2 regions of the Streptomyces sp. DSM 106670 genome follow, and region 2 is predicted to be linked to the other one. Evidence: riboswitches for the same ligand, from Rfam matches in the RefSeq annotation. Region 2 holds a riboswitch; the other holds the start of a gene.
The links. A riboswitch is a leader RNA that binds a small molecule or an ion and turns the genes downstream of it on or off. The one in region 2 is predicted to bind cyclic di-AMP.
Positions count from the first base shown of each region.

Region 1: another riboswitch for cyclic di-AMP. It lies ahead of ACSMXR_RS13710 (transglycosylase family protein); the one in region 2 lies ahead of ACSMXR_RS03425 (C40 family peptidase).

Region 1 is NZ_CM147704.1:3,104,646-3,108,798, reverse strand. It holds gene ACSMXR_RS13720 (cytochrome P450 family protein) at 1-305, shown strand, start outside; gene ACSMXR_RS13715 (transglycosylase family protein) at 482-1,498, shown strand; cyclic di-AMP (ydaO/yuaA leader) riboswitch at 1,791-1,966, shown strand; gene ACSMXR_RS13710 (transglycosylase family protein) at 1,972-2,676, shown strand; gene eno (phosphopyruvate hydratase) at 3,011-4,153, shown strand, end outside.
Region 2 is NZ_CM147704.1:827,463-831,615, forward strand. It holds gene ACSMXR_RS03415 (ATP-dependent Clp protease proteolytic subunit) at 78-683, shown strand; gene ACSMXR_RS03420 (hypothetical protein) at 721-1,035, shown strand; cyclic di-AMP (ydaO/yuaA leader) riboswitch at 1,416-1,580, shown strand; gene ACSMXR_RS03425 (C40 family peptidase) at 1,584-2,054, shown strand; gene ACSMXR_RS03430 (LysE family translocator) at 2,115-2,762, opposite strand; gene ACSMXR_RS03435 (LysR family transcriptional regulator) at 2,837-3,778, shown strand; gene ACSMXR_RS03440 (ATP-binding protein) at 3,844-4,153, opposite strand, start outside.

The DNA.
Region 1 (4,153 bases), 2.3 Mb from region 2:
CGGCGGCCGACCGCGACCCGGAGCGGTTCGCGGATCCGGACATGCTGGACCTTGCACGGCGTGACAATCAGCACCTCGGATACGGGCACGGCATCCACTACTGCCTGGGTGCGCCGCTGGCCCGGCTGGAGGGGCAGACCGCGCTGGCCACGCTGTTGAGACGCCTCCCTGACCTGCGACTTGCGGGAGAACCTGGCGATTTGCGCTGGCGCGGCGGGCTCATCATGCGTGGACTGCGCACGCTTCCCGTCGAGTTCGAGCCGGGCAGCCGCTCAGAAAAAAGTGACACGCTGTCAACTCTGTGACTTTCACGTGATCTGCGCTGCATCGACTTGTGACACACGTTCGAGTCCCGCTAGGTTCACGGTTCGACGCGTCGGTCGCTCGTTGCTCACGCGTCACTTGTGTGTCGCTGCCGGCGTCTGTTCCTGCCGCGCGGCGCACGGGTCACTCGCTTGTCAGTCGCACGGAAGGCATACCCATGGGCTCCGCGAACGGCAGACACCGCCGCCCTCGCCAGGCACCCGCCATCGTCGTCGCCGCAGGTGTGACGGGATCGGCCATCGCCATCCCGCTGCTCGGCGCGAGCGGCGCGCACGCGGCCGAGGCCTCCACCTGGGACCGGGTCGCGGAGTGCGAGAGCGGCGGCATGTGGAGCGCCGACCTCGGCAACGGCTACTACGGCGGGCTCCAGTTCTCCCAGGAGACCTGGTCGGCGTACGGCGGCACGGCGTTCGCGCCCCGCGCCGACCTCGCCAGCCGGTCGCAGCAGATCTCCGTCGCCGAGAAGGTCCTGGACGACCAGGGCCCGAAGGCGTGGCCCAGCTGCGCGGTGATCTCCGGTCTCGCGGTGGACGGCAGCCTGCCGGGCGTCGACCCGGGCACCTCGCCGACCCCCGATCCGACGAGCACCCCGACCGACGAAGCGGACGCCCCCGACGAAGCGGATGAATCCGGCAAGTCCGGTGAGGCCGACAAGTCCGGCAAGGGTGAGAAGAAGGGTGAGAAGGAGAGCGACGGTACAGGGGAGGGGAGCGAGACCCCCGACTCCTCGGTGACGCCCACCACCCCGCCGTCCTCCGAGGCTCCCGACGCCACGGACCCCTCCGGCGCCCCCGACGCCTCGACCGGCGAGAGCGGCAAGGGCGGCAAGCACCGCGGCACCCCCGCGCCCGAGGAGGTCGACGGCGGCCAGGACGACGGCCCCCGCGGGTCCGGCCGGCACGCCTCGCGCGGTGACGGCGACGCGCGCGACGGCGGCGCCGCGGGCGCCGGTGCGTACACGGTGCAGCCCGGCGACAACCTCTGGGCCATCGCCGACGCCCAGGAACTTCCCGGCGGCTGGACCGGTCTGTACGAGACCAACAAGGACCTCCTGGGCTCCGACCCGGACCTGATCCTGCCCGGCCAGAGCCTGGATCTGGGCCTGGGTCAGGACGCGGAGCAGGGCGGGGACCAGGGTGCGCCGGAAGGCGCCGAGGTGCCTGCCGCCAACTGATTCAATTCGGGCGAAAACGCCCGGGAAAATCAGGCAGTTCAGAGACCTATGTCCACTTTTGCGGAAGTGAGACATGGGTCTCTTTGCTTCAACTGGCGCGTCTCGCCCGGCCAGTCCGCGCGTATCGCCCCCGACCTGCGGAAATGCCCCATCGGTCGCGGTGAGTTCGGGCCGATTGTGCCCTATGTCCATCTTTGAATGTCGGGGTTGCCTGTGTTTACGGTCGGAGCCGCTCGCACCGCGGGCCCCGTCGACCGTCACGCCGAATCCTGCCGTCGGTCGAAGGGAACAGACGCGTAAAGCGCCGTAGGCAGGAGCGGGGGACCCAGGTAAGCCGCCGGGTCCGCACAGCCCCTCCGGGGGATGTACGGGACCGGCTAGGGGTGAAGCCGTGCGCACGACGCACGGCCGGGCAACTCATCAGCCCGAACCCGACAGCTCACCTCGTAGGCGTCGGTGAGGAGATTCGTTCCATGCTGCTGAACAGCAAGGGCAAGCACCGCCGCCCGTCCAAGGCCACCCGTATCGCCACCCTCGCGGGTGTCACCGGTGCCGCCGTCGCCGTCCCGCTGATGGGCGCGACCAACGCGTCCGCCGCCTCCGTCGAGACCTGGGACGCCGTCGCCCAGTGCGAGTCGGGCGGCAACTGGTCCATCAACACCGGCAACGGCTACTACGGCGGACTGCAGTTCTCGCAGTCCAGCTGGGCCGCCGCCGGTGGTACGCAGTACGCCTCGCGCGCCGACCTGGCCTCCAAGGACCAGCAGATCGCCACCGCCGAGAAGCTCCTCGACCTGCAGGGCCCGGGCGCCTGGGCCTGCGCCGGCGCCGGCGGCCTCACCAACGACGGTGTGGACCCGGGCGTGAACACCGGCTCCGGCCAGTCCGAGAGCAAGCCCGAGCAGGCGCAGCCCCAGCGTCAGGCCGAGCAGCCCACCACGCGCTCCGAGCAGCGCGAGGCCCCCAAGGCCGAGAGCAAGAAGACCGTCACCACCCCGACCGGCGAGAAGGTCAAGAAGGGTGACGGCGAGTACAAGGTCAAGGCCGGCGACACCCTGAGCAAGATCGCCGAGAAGGAAGGCGTCAAGGGCGGCTGGAGCAAGCTCTTCAAGCTCAACGACGACATCGTCGAGGACGCCGACCTGATCTTCCCGGGTCAGCAGCTCCACCTGAAGTAAACGCCGTATCTCCTCCCCGGAGGGGAAGCGTCCGGCGGCACTTCTCCTCGCACGGCTTCCCGGCCCGGCGCGCTCATCCCCCCAGCGCGCCGGGCCGGGTTCTTCGTCGGCGAGGGGCCGAAGGGGAGCGCGGTTGCGTTCACCTCTTGTCGGCAACACGTGTTACTGCTCAGTAGATATCTAGAGTTTTGTCCCGTTACGCAGGTCCTTGGGTCCTTTTTCGTCCCAGGAGACGGGCGGTCGGCTGGCCGACGCGGCCGGGCCGGATAGGCTCGGGTCGCAAGGCCACAGTGACCCTGCACAACCAGTGTCAGATCCCAGAAGGAGATGCCTCGTGCCGTCCATCGACGTCGTCGTAGCCAGGGAAATCCTCGACTCCCGGGGCAACCCCACGGTCGAGGTCGAGGTTGGCCTCGACGACGGCAGCACGGGCCGTGCTGCTGTTCCGTCCGGCGCCTCCACCGGTGCGTTCGAGGCTGTAGAGCTTCGCGACGGTGACCCCAACCGCTACCAGGGCAAGGGCGTCGAGAAGGCCGTCCTCGCCGTCATCGAGCAGATCGGCCCGGAGCTCGTCGGGTACGACGCCACCGAGCAGCGCCTCATCGACCAGGCGATGTTCGACCTGGACGCCACCGAGAACAAGGCCTCGCTCGGCGCGAACGCCATCCTCGGCGTCTCGCTGGCCGTCGCGCACGCCGCATCCGAGGCGTCCGACCTGCCGCTCTTCCGCTACCTCGGCGGCCCGAACGCGCACCTGCTGCCCGTTCCGATGATGAACATCCTGAACGGCGGCTCGCACGCCGACTCCAACGTGGACATCCAGGAGTTCATGATCGCGCCGATCGGCGCCGAGTCCTTCTCCGAGGCCCTGCGCTGGGGCGCGGAGATCTACCACACGCTGAAGAAGGTCCTCAAGACCAAGGGCCTGTCCACCGGACTCGGCGACGAGGGCGGCTTCGCCCCGAACCTGGAGTCCAACCGCGCCGCCCTGGACCTCATCGTCGAGGCCATCACGGAGGCCGGCTACGTCCCGGGCCGTGACGTGGCGCTCGCGCTCGACGTCGCCGCGTCCGAGTTCTACAAGGACGGCGTCTACGAGTTCGAGGGCAAGTCCCGCTCGGCCGCCGAGATGACCGAGTACTACGAGGAGCTCGTCTCCGCGTACCCGCTGGTCTCCATCGAGGACCCGCTGTACGAGGACGACTGGGCCGGCTGGAAGGTCATCACCGACCGCATCGGCTCCAAGGTCCAGATCGTCGGCGACGACCTCTTCGTCACCAACCCCGAGCGTCTGGCCCGCGGCATCGAGGAGGGCTCCGCCAACGCCCTGCTCGTGAAGGTCAACCAGATCGGTTCGCTGACCGAGACCCTGGACGCCGTCGAGCTGGCCCAGCGCAACGGCTTCAAGTGCATGATGTCGCACCGCTCCGGCGAGACCGAGGACGTCACCATCGCCGACCTCGCCGTCGCCGTGAAC
Region 2 (4,153 bases):
CTGTACATTTTTTACGCACAGCCGGACGGGCTGACGGACGGACAGACGGATGGCCGGTTCCACGAGAGAGGCACGCCATGATCCGCCCCGCCGCCCGCTACGTACTGCCCGAGTTCACCGAGCGCACCGCGACCGGGACCGGGACGCTGGACCCGTACTCCAAGCTGCTGTCCGAGCGGATCGTCTTCCTCGGGACCCCGATCGACGACACGGCGGCGGGCGACCTCGTCGCCCAGCTCATGTATCTGGAGCACGCCGATCCGGACCGGCCCCTGTCGCTCTACATCAACTCCCCCGGCGGCTCGTTCCAGGCGATGGCGGCGGTCTACGACACGATGCGGTTCCTGACCTGTGAGGTGGAGACCTTCTGCCTGGGGCAGGCGGGCTCCTACGCGGCGGCTCTGCTGGCGGCCGGGGCGAAGGGGCGGCGACATGCGCTGCCCGGCGCGCGGGTAGTCATTCAGCAGCCCGCACTGGAGGAGCCGATGCGGGGCCAGCCGTCCGACCTGGAGATCCACGCGCGCGAACTGGTGCGCACCCGCGAGATGTTCGCGGCCATGCTGGTCCGGCACACGGAGCAGACCGCGGAGCGCATCACCGCCGACATCGAGCGCGACACCATCCTCGACGCGAAGGCCGCCCTCGCCTACGGGCTGGTCGACCACGTCGTGGAGAACCGCTGACACTCCCGGCCGGCGTACGACGTGAGGTGAACCGCCGATGGAACCACCCGAGTTCCCGCCCCTGCCCGCACTGACGCGGGCCGAGGGCGAGTTCGTCGACTGCTATCTGGCCGTGCTCGACCAGGTGGGCCGGATCAATCCGGCCCACGGCGGCGACACCTACAGCGCGCTGCGGGCCGCCCAGGCCCTGGCCTCCCGGGCGGCGGCCCTGCGCGACGCCCTGGCCCTGATGCACGAGCGCGGCGAGTCGCGGATCCACGCCGCCACCCTGGCGCGGGCCCTGCGGGTCCTGGACGGGGAGCGCAGGGCCGGCCGGGTCGCGATGCCGCCGCCGGTGACTGACCCTCGGTGAACCGACGCGCCCGGCGCACCGGGAGCGCCTTACGGGAGCGGACCGGTCGACCCGCCGCACGACACGCCCGATCGCGCGATCACTTTTCCTCGCTCGTTCGGCGTAGGCGATCACCCGCGCGAGCGACGGCCCAACTTGCGTTCCGCGCGCGACCCGTACTCGAAATGTTTCGTTTCGTCGCTGGTGCGAGGGTGTGCGCCCGGCTCACGGGCGAGCGCGAATCCGACCTGTCCACCTGAATGGATCAGTGGTGAGGAGACTCACAAACCGCCGTTTCAGCTCGGAAATCCGGCACCGGGTGCGTCAAGATCCCTGGGACGACAAGCCCCCGCCACCGCGGCGGGGCGGTCCGGGCGGACGCCGAGTCCTGCCGCCGCCCGGATGACTGGTCGACAGAAGTGGATCGGCAGGAGTGGAGGACCCGAGCACAACGGGCCGACCGGGAGACCGGGAAGCCCTCGGGGTGAAGCCGCGTCGAGCGGCCGGGCAACTTCGCCAGCCCGAACCCGACAGGTCATCCTTCACAGGCGGCTGACGAAGGGTTGCGCATGTCTGCGCAGGTTCATGTCCCGTCTCTGTTCGCCCGGGTCGGCACGGCCTCGGTACTCACTCTGGCCGTGACGTCCACGATGCTGGCGCCCGGCCTGGTGAGCGACGCCGAGGCCGCCACCCACTCGACGAAGGCCCTGAAGGTCGCCGCGTCGAAGAAGGGGGCTCCCTACAAGTACGGAGCATCCGGCCCCAGTCGCTTCGACTGCTCGGGGCTGACGCTGTATTCGTTCAAGAAGGCCGGGAAGAAGCTCCCCCGCACCGCACAGCAGCAGTACAACAAGACCCGCCATATCCCCAAGTCGCAGCGCAAACGCGGCGACCTCGTCTTCTTCCATTCGGGGCGCAGCGTCTACCACGTGGGCATCTACGCCGGGGCCGGGAAGATCTGGCACTCCCCCAAATCGGGGGACGTGGTGCGACTGGCGAAAATCTGGTCCAAGAGCGTCTGGTACGGACGGGTCCGCTGACCCACCGACCGGACGCTCTTTCCGTGCGGACGCTCCTCCTCGCGGAAAGGGCGTCCGGTCTCAGCGCAACAGCGGGCCGGTGACCAGCGCGAGCCCCAGACCGGTGAGCGCCACACCGCTGCCGCCCTCGATGGCGCGGGCGGTACGCGGGCGGCGCAGCCACCGGCCCAGCCGGTCCACGAGCAGGGCGACGGCCGGAAACCAGATCAGCGCCAGCACCACCACGAGGGCCGCGAGCAGCAGGGTCCTGGGCAGCGGCGGCTGACCGTGGGGCACGAACTGCGGCAACAGGCTGAGGAAGAGGACCGGGGCCTTCGGGTTGAGCGCGTTGGTCAGGAACCCCTGGCGCAGCGCGCGCCCGAACTCCCGGGGCACGGGCCGCCCCGGCGCGTCCTCGGGCGCCGCGTCGCCGCTCCCCGGGCGGCGACGCCGGATCGCGTACAGCGCGCTGATCCCGAGGTAGAGCACGTACGCGCCGCCGAGCAGCTGGACGGTGCGGAAGAGCACCGGCATCGTCACGAGCACCGCGGCGAGTCCGGCGACCGCGAGCGCGGTGTGCACCAGCAGACCTCCGGCGACGCCGAGCGCGGTGGCCAGGCCGGCGGTGCGCGAGGCCAGGGCGTTGCGTACGACGACGGTGAAGTCGGCGCCGGGCAGCGCGACCATACCGGCGGCGACCCCCGTGAAGGCGATCAGTTGTGCGTCCATGAGGTCCACCTTGGACCTGCGGAGCCTTTAGCGTGTACTTGCAATCTTCTGGGTCTGCCTAAAGGAATGCTTTCATGTACGACCCGACACGGCTCGCGGCACTCGTGGCGGTGGCGGAGGCCGGTTCGATCACCCGGGCCGCCGCCCGCCTGGGCTACACCGCGCCCGCGCTCTCCCAGCAGCTCGCCAAGCTGGAACGGGAGGCCGGGGCGGCGCTGCTGGTGCGCCACCATCGCGGGGCGCGGCTGACGGCGGCGGGCGAGCTGCTGGCGGGCCGGGCCCGGCGGGTCCTGGACGAACTGGACCAGGCGCGGCACGAGCTGGCGCAGCTGGCCGGGCTCTCGGGCGGCAGACTGCGGGTGGGCACGTTCACGACGGCCGGGATCCATCTGCTGCCGCCGGTCCTGAGCGCGTTCCGGCGGGCTCATCCGGAGGTCGAGCTGGCCGTCGCCGACTACGAGCCGCCCGGCGGGATCGCCGCGGTGGTCGCGGGCGAGGTGGACCTCGCCCTGACGCACGCCTACGAACCGGCGACGACGGGTCCCACGCCGGTGGGCGTTCTCGTCGAACCCCTGCTGGTCGAGGAGCTGGTGCTGGTCACCTCGGTGGGCCACCGGCTCGCCGAGGGCACCGGACGGCTGCCGGTCACCGAACTGGCCGGGCGTCCGCTGATCAGCAGCGCGCCCACCCATCCGCCCCGGCGCGGCGTCGAGAACGCGCTCGCCGAGGCCGGGGCGACGCCCGCGGTGGTCTGCGAGTCGCCCGGGTACGCGCTGGTGTGCGCGCTGGTCAGCGCGGGGCTCGGGGTGGCGGTGGTGCCGGAGATGGTCGCCTCGATGGCGGCGGCCCCGCTGTCGGTCCGGCGGCTGGAGCCGGCCTCGTTCCGCCGGACCATCTCGGTCGTGCACCGGGGCGAGCGGTCGACCGCCGCGGCCGCGACGCTGCTCGCACTGCTGCGCAGCGGATTCGGCCGGGGAAGCACGGCCCAGGCGGCGAACCGGCCCCCGCAGGGCTGATCAGCCCTGGACCTGCCCCCGCCGCCGGCTCTGCGGGGCGGGGGCGGCCCCGGGCTGCTCCGGGATCAGCCCTGGACCGGGACGACCCACGGGAGTGCGATCCAGACCGTCTTGCCGCCCTCGGCGGTCGGGGTGACCTGGAGCCGTCCGCCGCGCTCCTTGGCCAGCGCCCGGATGATGACCATGCCCCGGCCGTTGTCCTGCCGTACCGCGGCGGGCAGTCGCTGGGGCCAGCGAGGGTGACTGTCCGTGACGCCGACGTACAGCTCCTCGTCGCGTTCGAGGCGCAGATCCACGGTGAAGGTGGGCGACTGGCCGAAGGTGTGCTGGACGGCGTTGGTGGCCAGCTCCGAGATGATCAGCCGGATGGTGTCG